One region of the Modestobacter roseus genome, then DNA from elsewhere that is predicted to be linked to it. Evidence: riboswitches for the same ligand, from Rfam matches in the RefSeq annotation. Region 1 holds a riboswitch; each other region holds the start of a gene.

Region 1 (3,949 bases):
TTCGCGCTGTTCAACCCGGCCCGGATGGCCTTCCTGAGCGAGCTGGTGCCGCGTGGCTCGGTGCCGCAGGCGGTCTCGCTGCTGCTGGTGAACGCCGAGGTGAACCGGGTGGTCGGCCCGGCGCTGGCCGGGGTGGTCATCGGCGCGGTCACCTGGGGCGTCGAGGCGGTCTTCCTGTCCAGCGCGGTGCTGGCCGCCGTCGGGGTCCTCCTCACCGCCGCCCTGCCCGCCGGGCGGCGGCAGGGCGAGGCCTCCGGCCGGTCACCGCTCGGCGAGCTCGCCGACGGGGTGCGCTACGTCCGGCGGCACCCCGAGCTGAGCGCCCTGGTGTGGTGCGGCATCGGCGTGGCCATGATGGGCCTGCCGTACCTGGCCTTCATGCCGACCATCTCCAGCGACCTGTTCGGCCTCGGCTCGGTCGGTTACGGGGTCCTGGCGGCGACGTCCGCGGTGGGCGGGGTGGCGGCGGGGCTGCTGCTGGGGCGGCGCAGCTCGTGGGTCCGGCAGACCCGGGTGCTGGTGGCCTCCGGCGCGGTCTTCGGCATCGCCATCTGCGCGCTGGCGATCGCACCCAACGCCGCCGTCGCCGTGGTCGTGCTCCTCGCCGTGGGCGCGTCGATGCTCGCCTTCCAGACCACCAACCAGTCGCAGCTCATCGCCCTCTCGGACCTGGAGTACCACGGGCGGGTGCAGGGGCTGATCATGCTCAGCTTCGGCGCGTTCGGCATCGCCGCCCTCCCGCTGGGCCTGCTCGCCGACGCCATCGGGCTGCGCTGGACGCTGCTCGGCATGGGGGTCGGCGTGCTCGCGTTCGTCGCGCTGTACGCGGTGGTCAGCCGGCGTCGGATGGCCGGCGCGCAGCGGCTGCGCGACCTGGGCTGACCGAGGAGCCCCGCGTGGCGGGGACGGTCAGCGCCAGTCGACGCCGGGCAGGGTGGCGCTCCAGGACTCGGCGATCCGGCCGTCGGCGACCCGGTGCACCACCAGCCAGGTGACCACCGAGGTCTGGCCGGTGTCCAGGTTCAGGCCGGTGGTGGTGGCCCGCGTCCAGACCCGGTCCTCCGCCGTCACCTGGTCGTCGACGGTGGTCGCGGGGTCGTGCAGCAGCTGCCAGGAGTCGCGGACCTCCCGGGTGAACTGGGCCCGGGTGAGCGACCGGGTCCCGGCGGAGGAGTGCCGCACGTAGGGCTCGGCGATGAGCTCGTCGATCACCGTGAGATCGCGGCGGTTCCACAGCCCGTCCCAGTAGCGATGGACGATCGAGGTCAGTGCCTGCTGGTCCACGATGCGGCAGCCTAGGGCCGCGAGCGCGTCGGCCGCTGCGCGTGGGCCACCGGCGGTGGGCATGGCGTCGGGCCCGGGGGCCGGTGGCTGCCGGCGCCGGGGCGCGCTGGCGCGGTCGACTGCAGACGGTCACGACACCCCGACCGCGAGTGAGTTCAGGGTACAACCAACTCAGCAGCTGGACGGCCGTCCGGCGGGGGCCGACCGGTCCGGGAGGACACCGGCCGAGATCGGCGGAACGCGCTGGCCAGGCGCCGGACACCTGACCGTCCAGCGGTGTCCGAGGCGGGGTGCCGGCGCACCGCCGACACCCCCGATCCGGGCGGTCCGGAGCCCGGTGGACGGCCCCGGCGGAATTGCCCCCGCCCGTGGCCGTCTGCCTACCGTGCGCCCGTCCACCGACTGCGGTGGGCCCGGCTGGCGGACCGCCGAACCTGCCCACCGCCACCGGACCAGCGACACGACGGGCAGGCGCGGGGGACCCACACGCAGGACCGGGCCCTCGGGCCCTGGGGTGAAGCCGCATGCGCGGCCGGGCAGCTCTCGCCCGAACCCGACAGCTAACTCCGCAGGCGGTGAGAGGCACATCCCCATGACACAGCGACACCGGGGACGGCACCGCCGTCCCACCCGGCGCCCCACCGTGGCGTCTCTGGCCCGTCCCGCCCTGGCGGTCGTGGCCGCAGCTTCGGTCCCGCTCGCGGTGGCCGCCCCGGCGCACGCCGCGGAGCACACGGTCGCTCCCGGCGACACCCTCAGCCGCCTGGCGGCGGCGCACGGCACCACGTGGCAGACCATCTACGCGGAGAACGGCGGCGTCCTCAGCGACCCGAACCGGCTGCGCGTGGGTCAGGTGCTCACCATCGGTGGTGCCACCGCGGCGCCCGCGACCACGGCTCCCGCCACCACGGCCTCCGGGGAGTACGTCGTCCGCGCGGGCGACACGCTCGGCAGGATCGCGGCTGCCCACGGCACCACGTGGCAGCAGCTGCACGCCCTCAACCGGGGGGTCGTCGGGGCCGACCCGAACACCCTGCGCGTCGGTCAGCGGCTCACCCTCGGCGGCGTGCCCGCCCCCGCTGCTGCCGCTCCCCGGGTCGCCGAGCGGGCGGCCAGCCGGAGCGCGGAGCGGGCCGCGCCCGCTGCCGCCGCCGGTGCCTACGACGTGTGGGCTCCGCACGTCCGTCCCGCCGTCCAGGAGGTCGCCGAGCGGTTCGGGGTCGGATCGGTCGTCACCCGGCCCGGCCACAGCCCGACCGAGGACCTCGCGGCCGACTTCATGGTGCACACCGACCGGGCCAAGGGCGACGCCGTCGCCCAGTACGTCATCGACAACGCCGCCCGGTTCCGCGTCGAGTACGTGATCTGGCAGCAGCGGATCTACCAGGTCCGCACCGGCACGTGGCAGGCGATGGCCGACCGTGGGTCGCCCACCGCCAACCACATGGACCACCCGCACGTGTCGTTCCTGCCCGGCTGACGCCGGCCGGAGCGGGCCCCTGAGGTCTGTTCGTCGAACGGCGTCCCCGCCCGGTCGTCCCCGGGCGGGGACGCCGCCGGCGGTGGTCCTGCGTCGCCTGCCGCGCGGCGCCGTGCGGTCGCTGGCAGGGTGGACGGCGTGACCCCTCCCTCTCCCGTCGTGGTGGTGACCGGTGCGAACGGACTGGTGGGCAGCGCGGTGTGCCGGGCGCTGGTCGAACGGGCGGCGCGGGTGCGGGCCGTCGTCCGGCGCCCGGGCAGCGCCCCGGACGGCGACGGGGTCACCGAGCACGTCGGCGACTTCGCCGACGAGGCCTTCGCCCGGACGGTGGTGCAGGGTGCCGACGCCGTCGTCACCACGGTCCACCCGATGGGTTCCCCCCGGGAGGTGCAGCACCGGGTCGGCGTCGAGGGCACGCCGGTGATCGCCCGGGCCGCCCGCGACGCCGGCGTCGCCCGGCTGGTGCACGTGTCCACCGCCGGGGTCTACGACCGGTCGGCCGGTGTCGGGGACCTGGCCGAGGACGGACCCCTGCTGCCCGAGGGCAGCGGCGACTACCCGGACACCAAGAACGCCACCGATGCCGCACTGGCCGAGGTCGGCGGGCTCACCACCGTGCTGGTCCGCCCGCCGGCGATCGTTGGGGCGGGGGAGACGTCGGTCTGGAACACGCTGCGGCCCCGGGCTGTCCACGACGGCGAGCGGCGGGCGAACCCGGCGAAGACCTGGGCCTGGGTGCACGTCGACGACCTCGCCGCCTTCCTCGCCGACGTCGCCACCGGCGCCGTCGCCACCGCCGACGACCCGGAGCGGGGACCCGCGGCCGGGCGCACGACACCGGTCGTCGTCGCCGCGGAGCCCGCGACGTGGCGGGACTACCTGGGCACGGTGACCGATGCGCTGGGCGTGGCGCCGGAGTGGACCGACGAGCCGGTCTGGACCGGGCAGCTGCGCGCCGACCGTGCGCGGGCCTGGGGCTGGACGCCGCGGGTGGGGCTCACGCAGGCCCTGGACGAGCTGCGACGGGGGCTGGCGGCGGGGTCCTGAGGGTCCCGGGCTGCCGCCGTCACCCACCGTCCCGCCGCGGGTGCGGCGGCCGGGGCGGGTGATGGTGCAGGGTGGGGGACGGTTTCTTGTCGACTCACCCGCCACCGCGGGGGAACGGGGTGCGCGAGTGCAGCGGCT
Region 2 (3,949 bases), 300 kb from region 1:
CGGCGTCGAAGTCCGAGGCCGCGGGCTCGGGTGCCCGGTGCTTGCCCACGGTTCAGTCCTCCTGGTCGGGGTGGTCCACCCGGTGATCCTGTCCGATGGGGACGACATTCTGGCAGGGCGGTGCCGGACTCGGCACACCAGGAGGGACCGCCCGGTGCGGGCGGCCCCTCCTGGGCGGTGCTGGTTGGTTCAGGAGCAGGTCGAGCGGGAGCAGTCGATCAGGAGCGGGTCGATCAGTACCAGCCGGCGGACTGCGACTGCGACCACGCGCCGCACGGCGAGCCGTAGCGGTTGTTGATGTAGATCAGGCCGGCGTCGATCTGCCGGTAGCCGTCGGAGGTCTTCGCGATCCCGGTGCCCTTCCAGGTGGAGTCCAGGAACTGCGGGATGCCGTAGGCGGTGCTGCGCGGGTTCTGCGCGTTGGGGTTCCAGCCGCTCTCCTTGCCCCACAGCTTCTCCAGGCAGGAGAACTGGCCGGAGTCACCGCCGAGCTTCGACAGCGCGTACTCCTGGTAGGAGCCTGCGGGCGCGGCGGCGGCCGGGGCCGGGGCGGACGAGCCGCCGCCGGAGGACCGGGGGGCGGACTGCGACCGCTGGGCGGCGGCGGCCCGCTCGGCCTTGCGGGCCTCCTCGGCCTGACGCGCCTCCTCGGCCAGCCGCGCCTCCTCGGCCAGCCGGGCCTCCTCGGCGAGCCGGGCCTCCTCGGCCAGCCGGGCCTCCTCGGCCAGCCGGGCCTCCTCGGCGGCCACGGCGGCGGCCTGCACCTGCTGGGCGGCGACCTCGGCCTCCTGCCGCTGGCTGCGGTCGGCCGCCAGCTCGCCGAGCCGGTCACCCACCTCACCCTCGGCGACGACCGTGCTGGCGTGCTCGGCGGTGAGGCCCAGCTGGGTGGCGATGCTCACCGGCTCCGGCGCGGCGGTGGCCTCGGCGTCGGTCTGCCCGCTCACCGCGACGTTCACCAGGACCGCGCCGACCGCAGCGGCGGCCAGGTACATCGCCGGCCGGCGCAGCCCCGTCGGGGGTGCCAGGCGGCGGGAGCTCTTCGCGGCGCCGACGGGCAGGACCGCGGTGGGCAGGCCGTCGTCGGCGGGCACGGCCGCGTCGTCCAGGGCGTCGTCGTGCGGGGTGGTGCGGGGGGACATGGAGGAGGGGGCTCCTGGGCTCTTCCGTGGCCGCCTACCGGGTTAGCTGACGGATTCGGGCGGGAAGACGCCCTACCCGGCCGGGCACGTGCCCGGGCGGGATTCACCCCAGTGCTGCGGTGGGTCCCCGGATCGCTGCGGGCAGCGACTCGGCGGCACCCGGCGCGGGCTCCCCGGATGGGGACGTGACGTCCGGCCGGACCGGCCCAAGGTAAGGCCCGTGACGACCTCGTGACAACGCCAGGCGGCCAGTTCGTCGGGATCTGCCACGACTCCCCTGGTCAGCGCGGTGTGACTCGCCCCGCACGCCCCGCTCGTCACGCGAGCACCGGGCGCCCGGACCTCAGGGCAGCCGCCAGACCGTCGTCCGGCGGACCTCACCGCCGTCGGCGTCCGGGACGTCGTGCACGGCGGCCGGGAGCAGCCCCTCGCGGGGCAGGTAGGCACGGCCGGGGTCACCGAGCAGCACCGTGGCGCCGCGCAGCCAGTGGGCGCCCAGGTAGGGCAGCACCCGGGCGGTCATGTCGCGGTCGTAGCAGACGTCCCCGGCCAGCACGACGTCGACGTCCGGCCCGTCCTCGCCCAGCACGTCACCCACCACCTCGATCCCCCTGACGCCGTTGAGCTCGGCGTTCAGCGCGATCGCGGTGTGGGAGTACGGGTCGACGTCACTCGCGATGACGTGCGCGGCGCCGGCCTTCAGCGCCGCCACGGCGACCAGCCCGCTCCCCGCGCCGAGGTCCAGCACGCGCCGGCCGGCGACGAGCTCCGGGGAGTCCAGGACGTGCCGGGCCAGCGCCTGGCCACCGGGCCAGGCCGCCGCCCAGAACGGCGGGTCCTGGCCGGCGCCGCCGGCCTCGGTCTCCATCGCCTCCCAGAGGGCGACGACGTCGTCGGCGACGTGCAGCTGCACCTCGGGGATCAGGGTCGGCCGCGCCACCCGGGTGTGGGCCTGCAGGAAGGACGGCGGGACGCGGTCGGGGGCGGACACCCCGACAGTGGACACCCGCCCGTCCGCCCGCGGACCACCGGGGTGCGCCCGGTCCGGGCGCTGCGCTCAGTCCTTGCGGTCGCTCCGCACCACGGTGACCGGGCACGGCGCGTGCCGGGTGACCTGGTCGCTGGTCGAGCCCAGCAGCAGCCCGGCGAAACCGCCGCGGCCGCGGGCGCCCACCACCAGCAGGTCCGCGTCCCGGGCGGCGGCGATGAGCGCCTTCACCGGCGCGGTGTGCGCGACGTGGCAGCCGACCCCCGCGGCGCGGTCCCGGCCGAGCGCGGCCACGACGTCGGCCTCCAGGTCGGTCTGGACCGCCTTCTCGTAGTCCTCCATCGGCGGCACGTAGCCCGGCGACCAGCTGGCCGGCTGCGGCGCGGTGGCGATCCGCCAGGCGCGGACGACGTGCAGCGGCCACCCGGCCCGCTCGGCCAGCCCCGCCGCCCACTGGAGCGCCTCCTGGGCACACCCGGAGCCGTCGTGGCCCACGACGACCCCGCCACCGACACCACCGTCGACCGCCGCGGTCGACGCTCCCTCGGAGGTCCCGGCCATGGCCTCGTCGACCTCCGCTGCCAGCGCGTCCCGCGTGCCGCCCTGCTCCGTCACCGTGTCCTCCTGTCCGTGCCCGTCCCGCGCCGCCCCAGGCGGCCGGACCCCCACCCTGGCGCACGGCGCCGCCGCGCGCACAGTGCCGGAGGTCCCGACGGTCCGTGCCCCGCCCGGCTCAGCGCGCGTCCCGGACGACGTGCACCGCGGCCTCCTCCGCCGACGCCCCTCCCCCGTCGACGCCCTCGTCCTCCGCGTACAGCTCGTCCTCCGTGTCGACCACGCCGTCGTCGTCGTCGGCCAGCCGGCCTGCGCGGTCGTCGCCGACCTCGTCGTCGCGCAGCTCCCCGTCGGTGCCGGCGTCGTCGCCCAGCCCGTCCCCCTCGTCGTCGGCCCCCTCGTCGTCGGCCCCGCCGTCCCGGAGCTCGCGGGCCAGCCGGCCGGAGAGGCTCTCGCCGGCCTCCTCGCGCTCGGTGGTGCCCCAGCCGGTCGACACCCACGGCCGGTCCGGCGGTGACCAGCCGGCGGTGTCGTCGTCGGCGTCCGGCTCGAGGGTGTCCGAGACGGCGGCCACGGTCGCCGGGTCGGTGCCGTCGTGGTGGGTGCGCATGGCTGCCTCCGGGGGCTGGGCGGCGCTGACGGCGGCAGCATGCTCCCGCACGGCCGGGTGCACCAGGGCCTCCAGGAGCGGGTCTCGCATCGCGGTGGCCGCCGTCCTGCTCTTGACTGATCACCAGGACCGGCGCGCGCCGGTCAGCAGATCGACCGAACTGGAGGAACGGCGCCCATGGAGCACTTCACCATCGCCACCGTCGCCGAGCAGAGTGCCGACTTCCGCCGCGTGCTGTGGACCGGCGAGCACTCCCAGCTGGTGATCATGACCATCCCGCCGGGTGGGGAGATCGGCGAGGAGGTGCACGAGGACATCGACCAGATCCTCACCTTCGTCAGCGGCACCGGGCAGGCGATCGTCTCCGGCCAGAAGAAGAACGTCGCTCAGGGCGACCTGGTCGTCGTCCCGGCCGGGAAGAAGCACAACTTCGTCAACACCGGGGTCAACCCGCTGGTGCTCTACACCGTCTACGGGCCGCCGGAGCACGCCGACAAGGCGGTGCACAAGACGAAGGAGGAGGCCGACGCGCTCGAGGAGGCCGGCAAGGACGAGCCGCCGACCAGCGACTGACGCGCGCGGGGTGCCAGGTCGGGCAGGCTGGACGACGTGACGTCGCAACCGGGCATCTTCGGCCTCGGCACCCCGGAGCAC
Region 3 (3,949 bases), 730 kb from region 1:
CTGTGGAGCTCGGTGCTGGCCAACTTCATGCCCGGGCCGCAGGACGCGCACGTCGACTACGCCAACCCGGCCCGCCCGCCGCTGCTGTTCATCTCCGGCAGCGAGGACCACATCATGCCGCCGTCGGTGCAGCGCTCGAACGCCAAGCACTACCGGGGCGACACGGTCACCGAGCTCCGCGAGCACGAGGGCTTCCCGCACCTGCTGCCCGCCGCTCCCGGCTGGCAGGCCGTCGCCGACGAGGCCCTCGACTGGGCGCTCGAGCACGCGACCGGCCCCCGGGTGCTCGGCGCCCAGTGAGGCTCACGCACGTCGGCGGGCCGACACTGCTGGTCGAGCTCGCCGGGTGGACGCTGCTCACCGACCCGACCTTCGACCCGCCCGGACGGCGGTACGACTTCGGCTGGGGCACCAGCTCGCGCAAGGTCACCGGCCCGGCGCTTGACCGGGGTGACCTGCCGCCGGTGGACGCCGTCCTGCTCAGCCACGACCACCACGCCGACAACCTGGACGACGCCGGCCGGGCGCTGCTGCCGTCGGCCCCGGTGGTGGTGACGACGGTGGCCGGGGCCGCGCGGCTGGGGGACGGCGCGCGGGGTCTCGTGCCGTGGGCCTCGACGGTGCTGACCGCCCCCGGTCGGGTGCCGCTGGTGGTCACCGCGACGCCGGCGCGGCACGGCCCGCCGTTGAGCCGGCGGGTGTCCGGGGACGTCGTCGGCTTCGCCGTCCACCCGCAGGGAGCCGAGGGTGGCGTGGTGTGGATCTCCGGGGACACCGTGTTCCACCGCCGGCTGCGGGAGGTCGCCGACCGGCTGACCGTCGACGTGGCCGTGCTGCACCTGGGCGGCGTCCGGTTTCCCGTCACCGGCCCGCTGCGCTTCTCGATGACGGGCCGGGGCGCGGTACGGACGGCGCGGCTGCTGGAGCCACGGGTCGTCGTCCCGGTGCACCACGAGGGCTGGAGCCACTTCCGCGAGGGGCGGGACGGCGTGCAGCGTGCGCTGGACCGGGCGCCGGACGTCGGTCGGCGGTTCCGCTGGCTGCCCTCCGGCGTACCGGTCGACGTGGGCGGCTGACCAGCGCGTCTGCGGCTCGTGGGACTGCCGGTGCGGATGGTGTGACGACTCGGCGTCGACGCCCCGTTTCGGCGAATCCTGTCGGCAACGTCCTCGATGCTGCGCAGCAACACGGCTTCACCGGAGTCAGGAGAGCGGGATGCGCGGGATCGTCGTCATCGACCAGCCGGTCGAGGACCGGGTGGTCGGCTGGCACGTCAACGTCGGCGAGGGGCTCGAGTCGACGATGGCCGGTGCCTGGGTGCTGCCCTCGGACGACGACCGGATCGCCCGGCTGCTCGTCGGCCGGATCATGGTGCCCACCGAGAAGGCCTCGGTGCGGTTCGGCCGCGGTGCCGACGCCGCTGCGCTCGCCGTGGCGATCGTCGCGGAGACCAGCGCGCTCGACGCCGCCTTCGCCGCGCACGTCGCGTCGCTGCCGTCGTCCAAGCGGAGCCTGGTGAGCCCGCGCTGGCCGCGGATCCCGACCCGGCCGCGTCCGGAGACCGCCGGCGATCCGCTGGCCAGCGACGCGCTGACCCTGGCCCGCTGGGTCGCCGAGCTGCTCACCGCCTGGGACCGGATCGAGAAGGAGCGGCTGACCCGCCCCTTCCTCGCCGTCCGCGGTGGGGAGGCCACCCGGGCGCTGCCGCCGGGCTGGCCGGCCGTCAGCTGCCTGGCCCAGGCGGCCTGACACCTCCCGGGGGCGCCACTGCGGCGTCCCCGGGAGGTGTGCGACTCAGACCAGCCGACGCGCGGTGTTGTAGCCCCACATGTCGATGCTGGCGACGCGGACGACGTCGCCGCTGGTCGGCGCGTGCACCATCAGCCCGTCGCCCAGGTAGATCCCCACGTGCCCGACGGGGGAGTAGTAGAAGACCAGGTCACCCGGCTGCAGGTGGGCCCGGTCGACGGGCACGCCCATCGTGGACTGCATCCGCGACGAGTGCGGCAGGGTGATCCCGGCCGCCCGGTACGCGAACTGGGTCAGGCCCGAGCAGTCGTAGACGTTCGGGCCGGCCCCGGCCCACACGTAGGGCTTGCCCAGCTGTGCGAGCGCGGTGTCGATGACCACCTGGGCGGCGGAGTTCGGCGCTGCGGTGGCCGCGACCGGCGCGGCGATCGGAGCCGCGGCCGGCGGGGCGGCGCCCCGGCGTTGGCCTGTGCGGCGAGGGGGGTGAGCACCACGCCGGCGCCGGTGAGCAGCGCGATCAGCGCGCCCTTGGCGGTGCGGGTGGAACGACGTGCAGAGGTGGTGCGCAGGGTCGTCATGGAACGACGGGTTCTCCTTGTTCTCCTCAACCGCCTACCGAGTTAGCTGACGGGTTCGGGCGGGGAACTCGCCCGGCTCGGCCGCACCTGCGTGCGGCCGTGCTTCACCCCAGAACTGCGGTGGGTCCCCGGTCCAGGCGGCGGCTGCAGCGTGCGCAGCCGACGTCCGGTTCGGCGGTGCCGTCCGGGTGTCACCACAGGCGGTGACGGTCGGACCCGGTCGGCCGCGATGACGCTAGGTCGGCATCCCGGAGTCCGCAGCGGTCCATCTCGACCCGATCCGGGAGCCCTCGGACAGCGACTCGCCGTCGCGACCGCAACAAACGCCAAGCCGTCCCCGGCGTGTCTCGCGGGGAAACGATCGTGTCGGACGGCGGCGCGTGCCCACGCTTCGTGTTGACGGCCTCACGACGCGCCAAGCCCTGGAGCTGCGTCAGGAGCGGGGGCCCGGGCGCACGGCGGGGGTCACATGGGGTGCTGCCGACAGTCGTGGTCTGCCCACCGGGGGTGGGCAGACCACGACGTTGCCGGGGGTACTTCCCCAGCACGCGACAGCGCCGCCGGGGATCACTCCTCGGCGGCGCTGTCGTCGTGCTGGTGCTGCGGAGATCAGGCGGTCTGCTCGCCGATCCCGAACTGCAGCGAGCCGTCGGGGCCGGCGGCCGCGTCGAGCGTCTTGTCGTCGAGCAGCTCCGCGGCGCGGGAGTCCAGGAACACCCGCGCCCCGGCCTCGTCGAGCACCGCGTCGTCCTCGGCGGGCACGGCGGCCAGGCTGAGCTCCAGGTTCGCGCCGGTCGGGTCGTTGGCGATCCGCAGACCACCGGCCTCGGGGACCTCGGACTGGCCGAGGATCCCCTTGATCGCGGTGGCGGCGGTGGGGGTGAGGGTCAGCATCGTGCGGGGTCCTCTCGGTTGCAGGGGGCCCAGCCCGCCGGACGTCGGTGGCCGGCGGGCAAGGCGGTCGACCGGAGACGGTTCGCCTCGCACCCCCCAACCTCCCCGGCACCCGGAGCGGGGTCAAGCGTCGTCACGCACCCGCAAAGAAGCCCGCACCCACCGCGTCGGTCGCGGTGATCGGCTGCCCGCTGCCCGACCGGGTCACCCGACCGGCCCGCGCCGCCCGCGCCAGCCCCGCCTCCAGCGCCGGCATCAGCACCGGGTGCAGCCGCCGGTGCCCGAAGACCGCCAGCGTCTGCGCCACCAGCTGCTCGTGCGTCAACCCACCGCTGGACCGCAGCAGCGCGACCATCGCGTTCCCGATCTCCTCCGGCGGCACGTGCTCCAGCGGCCGGTCACCCGCCGACCCCTGCCGGCGGAACCCCGCCCAGGACACCGGGTCCAGGTCCTCCGGCCACAGCCACTCCGCCGCCGGCTCGGGCAGCAGCGCCAGCAGCTCCGCCATCCGTGCATCGGTCAGCCGCGGCACCTCGAACGCCCGCGCCGCCCGCCGGGCCAGCCGCTCCCGGTGCACCGGCCCCTCCGCGGCGATCCCGTCGACCAGCACCTCGCGCACCAGCCGCGCGATCGCCGGGTCGTCCAGCCGGCGCAGGTCCCGCGGCTCACCCGCCGGCCCCGGCGTCCAGGGCACGAACGGCTCCTCCCCGGGCAGCCGCACCGGCGGC
Region 4 (3,949 bases), 1.8 Mb from region 1:
GCCGGTGCGCCGGGCCCAGTGCTCGAACCAGAGGGTGACCAGCGGCGGCACCGAGGCGGCGAGCGCCAGGACGGTGGTGCCGATCGACCAGCGGAGCACCCGCCAGGCGACCAGCGTGACGACGACGTAGGCGACGAAGACCGCGCCGTGCACCGGGCCGAAGACCTGGACGCCGACCTCGGAGGTGCGCAGCACCCACTTGACGAACATCCCGGCGAGCAGGAGCACCCAGGACACCGCCTCGGCGACGGCGACGACGCGGAAGGCGCGGGCCACGGGGGCAGGGGCGAGCAGTCGGGCAGCCACGACCGGGGACAACGAACCACCGGCGCCGCGGTCTCCCGGATGTGATCGACGTCCCCCGGAGACACCGGTGCCCCGGTCGCCGTGCGGCGACCGGGGCACCGGTGGTGAAGCGCTGGAGCGGCCCTGTCCGGGGGCTCACCCCGAACGTGCGAGGGGTGAGCGGGACGGGGTCCTTCCTCAGCCGGCGATGCGGCGCATCGCGGTGATGCTGCCCATCACGTCGATGCTGGCGACCTTGACGACGTCGCCGGAGGTCGGCGCGTGCACCATCTGGCCGTTGCCGATGTAGATGCCGATGTGGCTGACCGGGGAGTAGAAGGCGATCAGGTCGCCCGGCTGCAGCTCACCCCGGGACACCGCGCGCCCCATGCTGGCCTGGGCCCGGCTGGAGTGCGGCAGCGAGACACCGGCGGCGGCGTAGGCGTACTGCACCAGACCGGAGCAGTCGAACGACCCCGGACCGGCGGCGGCCCACACGTAGGGCTTGCCCTGCTGGGCCATGGCGGTGCTGACCGCCGTCCCGGCGGCGCCGCTGGAGGCGACGACCGGCGCGGACGGGGCCTGCGCGGCCGGAGCCGCGCCGCGGGCGGCGCTGCCGCCCCCACGGGAACCGGAGCCGGAGCCGGACGCCTGCTGTGCCGCGGCGGCCTCGGCGGCGTGCCGGCGCTCGGCCTCGGCCCGCGAGGCGGCCTGCTCCGCGGCGGAGAGGCGCTCGTACAGCGCCTGGTACTCGGCGATCTGCTTGTTCAGGTCCGTGCGCTGCGCCTCGACCTGGTCGAGCTGGGCCTGCGCCTCGGTGGCGGCGGCCTCGGCCGCCGCCTTGGCCTCGGTGGCCTGCTCGTCGGCCGTGACGGCCTCGCCGAGGATGCCGTTGTTGTGGTCGGCGATCGAGTCCAGCGTGCCGACCCGGTCCATCAGCTCGTCGGCGGACTCGCTGGTGAGCATCGCCTGCAGGGTGCTCAGCTGGTCGCCGGTGTAGGCGCTGCGGGCGACCTCGCGGACCCGGTCGCGGGCCCCGGCGAGGGCGGCCTCGGCGGCCGCGACCTGGGCGGTGGCGGCGTCGACCTCGGCCTGCTTGGTGTCCAGCTCGACGCGGGCGTCGTTGAACTGCTCGGTGACGACCTCGAGGTCGTGCGCGCGCTCGGCGACCAGGGTGGCGGCCTCGGCGGAGGTGGTGGGCTCGGCCGCGGCGGGCGCGGGGGCGAGCAGCGGGGCGGCGACGAGGGCGCCGGCGGCGATGAGGGTGACGACGGCCCGGCGGGAGACGGACCCGCGACGGGCAGGGTTGAGCGAACTCGCCATGTTCGGCGGGTGGTCCTTTCTTCCAACGTGCCGCCTACCGAGTTAGCTGACGGGTTCGGATGGGAAGACACCCGGCACCTGCGGCCCGGCTGGGCCGCGCAGTGCTTCACCCCAGTGCTGCGGTGGGTCCCCGGTCCCCTGGCCCGCCGTCGTGCGCGGGCCGTGGAGTTCGGCGGCGGTCTGGTCGGTCGCCACCGAGGGGTGGCTGAGGTGCCCGTCCGGACCGCCGCCCACCGTAAGGGCGTTATGGGCTCGTGACAAAGGCTCATTGCGATTTTGTTGAGAAACTCCGGTGGTGTGCTCCAACACGCTCACCGAGGGTGACTGGCGCGCCGGGATTCGCGGCTCCCGGACCCGACCACTCTCCCCGGGCTCCGGGTCCGGACCGGCGACACGCGACCCGACCTGGGCACCCGCGGGCGCCCGGTCGGAGCCCCCCCCCGACCCCCGGCCGGTGCTGTCCCCCCGGCCCCGGCGACCGTCTGATCACGCTCCGCGATCGCACGGGCCGCCCACGCGCCGGCTCCGCTGGGCGGCCCGACGGGCTCCCGGCGCGGCGTTGCCCGGGAGCGTGCGCCGGACCTGCTAGCGCCCCGCGGTCCCCGGCCCGCCAGGATGACCCGGTGCCGACCCTTGCCACCGCCCCCTGGGCCGCCCCCCACCTCGCCGTCGCGGTGCCGTTCGGGCACGACGTCGACGCCCCGTTCGCGCCGCGCCCCGCCCGGGACCTGGCGTGAGCACGGCGGCGCGGTACGACGCGGTCGTGGTCGGCGGCGGGCACAACGGCCTGGTCGCCGCCGCCTACCTGGCCCGGGCGGGGTGGTCGGTGCTGGTGCTGGAGCGGCGGGACGTGCTCGGCGGCGCCGCGGTCAGCCAGCAGGTGTTCCCCGGCGTCGACGTCCGGCTGTCGGCGTACTCCTACCTGGTCAGCCTGCTGCCCGACCGGATCGTCACCGACCTGGGCCTGCCGCTGGACCTGCGCGACCGGGCCGTGGCGTCCTGGACCCCGCTGCGCCGCGACGGGCGGCACCGGAGCCTGCTGGTCGAGCGGGACGAGGGGCCCGCGACGGCGGCGTCCTTCCGCGCGCTCACCGGCTCCGACGCCGAGCTGGCCGGCTGGCAGCGCTTCTACGGCCGGCTGAGCACCCTCGCCGAGGACCTCGCACCCACCCTCACCGAGCCGCTGCCCGGCGAGGCGGAGCTCGCCGGGCGGCTGCGCGACCCGGGCATCTGGCACGACCTGCGCGAGCGGCCGCTGGCCGACGTCGTCGGCGACCACCTGACCGACGACGACGTGCGCGGCATCGCGCTCACCGACGGGCTGATCGGCACCTTCGCCGACGTGCACGCCGCCGACGGGCTGGCCGGGCGCTGCTTCCTCTACCACCTGGTCGGCAACGGCACCGGCCGCTGGCGGGTGCCGGTCGGCGGCATGGGCGCGGTCAGCGGCGCGATCGCCACCGCTGCCCGGGCCGCCGGCGCCACGCTGCTGACCGGGGCCACGGTGACCGCGCTGGAGACCCGCGCGGACGGCGTCACGGTGCACTGGACCGACGCGGACGGGGTCGCACACGCGGCCGACGCCGGGCACCTCGTGGGCGGCGCCGCGCCGGCGGTGCTGGACGACCTGCTCGGCGCGCCGGCCGGCCCGCGACCGTCGGGTTCCCAGCTCAAGGTCAACATGGTGCTGCGGCGGCTGCCCGGGCTGCGCTCCGGCGACGACCCGCACCGGGTGTTCAGCGGCACGGTGCACGTCGACGAGTCGGCGTCGGCGATCGACGCCGCGTACGCGAAGGCCGCGGCCGGGCAGCTGCCGGACGTCGTCCCGTTCGAGGTGTACTGCCACTCGCTGACCGACCCGTCGATCACCGGCGGCACCGGGCTGCACACGCTGACCCTCTTCGGCCTGCACACCCCGGCGGAGCTGTTCGCGGCCGACCCGGTGGGCACCCGCGAGGAGGCGGTGCGCCGGGTCGTCGCCCAGTTCGACGACCACCTCACCGAGCCGCTGGCCGACTGCCTGGCCATCGACGCCGAGGGCCGGCCCTGCCTGCAGGCGGCCTCGCCGCTGGACGTCGAGGCCGCACTGGCCATGCCCGGCGGGCACATCTTCCACGGCGACCTGTCCTGGCCGGTGGCCACCGACCCGGCCCAGGCCGGCACCTGGGGCGTGGCGACGTCGCACCCGCGGGTGGTCGCCGCGTCGTCCGGGGGCACGGTGCGCGGCGGTGCGGTCAGCGGGCTCGGCGGGTTCGCCGCGGCCCAGCACCTGCTCGGCCGCTGACTCCCGCGATCCGTGCGTGATCAGCCGCTCACGGGGAACGGAGGCTGCAGAGCCAGG

The links. A riboswitch is a leader RNA that binds a small molecule or an ion and turns the genes downstream of it on or off. The one in region 1 is predicted to bind cyclic di-AMP.
Region 2: it holds a riboswitch for cyclic di-AMP, as region 1 does, so the genes downstream of both, JD78_RS08495 (aggregation-promoting factor C-terminal-like domain-containing protein) here and JD78_RS21700 (LysM peptidoglycan-binding domain-containing protein) in region 1, are expected to answer to the same signal.
Region 3: it holds a riboswitch for cyclic di-AMP, as region 1 does, so the genes downstream of both, JD78_RS10505 (C40 family peptidase) here and JD78_RS21700 (LysM peptidoglycan-binding domain-containing protein) in region 1, are expected to answer to the same signal.
Region 4: it holds a riboswitch for cyclic di-AMP, as region 1 does, so the genes downstream of both, JD78_RS15935 (C40 family peptidase) here and JD78_RS21700 (LysM peptidoglycan-binding domain-containing protein) in region 1, are expected to answer to the same signal.

The regions. Positions count from the first base shown of each region.
Region 1 covers NZ_VLKF01000001.1:1,480,532-1,484,480, reverse strand. The annotation lists gene JD78_RS07080 (MFS transporter) at 1-882, shown strand, start outside; gene JD78_RS07075 (ester cyclase) at 910-1,284, opposite strand; cyclic di-AMP (ydaO/yuaA leader) riboswitch at 1,758-1,854, shown strand; gene JD78_RS21700 (LysM peptidoglycan-binding domain-containing protein) at 1,961-2,764, shown strand; gene JD78_RS07065 (NAD-dependent epimerase/dehydratase family protein) at 2,903-3,811, shown strand; gene JD78_RS07060 (diacylglycerol/lipid kinase family protein) at 3,939-3,949, shown strand, end outside.
Region 2 covers NZ_VLKF01000001.1:1,778,246-1,782,194, forward strand. The annotation lists gene JD78_RS08490 (YceI family protein) at 1-49, opposite strand, end outside; gene JD78_RS08495 (aggregation-promoting factor C-terminal-like domain-containing protein) at 234-1,142, opposite strand; cyclic di-AMP (ydaO/yuaA leader) riboswitch at 1,163-1,297, opposite strand; gene JD78_RS08500 (class I SAM-dependent methyltransferase) at 1,486-2,133, opposite strand; gene JD78_RS08505 (universal stress protein) at 2,200-2,745, opposite strand; gene JD78_RS08510 (DUF5709 domain-containing protein) at 2,864-3,385, opposite strand; gene JD78_RS08515 (cupin domain-containing protein) at 3,473-3,868, shown strand; gene JD78_RS08520 (Dyp-type peroxidase) at 3,905-3,949, shown strand, end outside.
Region 3 covers NZ_VLKF01000001.1:2,213,221-2,217,169, reverse strand. The annotation lists gene JD78_RS10520 (alpha/beta hydrolase) at 1-300, shown strand, start outside; gene JD78_RS10515 (MBL fold metallo-hydrolase) at 297-1,076, shown strand; gene JD78_RS10510 (hypothetical protein) at 1,216-1,749, shown strand; gene JD78_RS10505 (C40 family peptidase) at 1,795-2,130, opposite strand; cyclic di-AMP (ydaO/yuaA leader) riboswitch at 2,345-2,480, opposite strand; gene JD78_RS10500 (HesB/IscA family protein) at 2,937-3,221, opposite strand; gene JD78_RS22585 (DUF4011 domain-containing protein) at 3,355-3,949, opposite strand, start outside.
Region 4 covers NZ_VLKF01000001.1:3,326,706-3,330,654, forward strand. The annotation lists gene JD78_RS15930 (DUF3817 domain-containing protein) at 1-306, opposite strand, end outside; gene JD78_RS15935 (C40 family peptidase) at 484-1,608, opposite strand; cyclic di-AMP (ydaO/yuaA leader) riboswitch at 1,624-1,793, opposite strand; gene JD78_RS15940 (phytoene desaturase family protein) at 2,342-3,892, shown strand.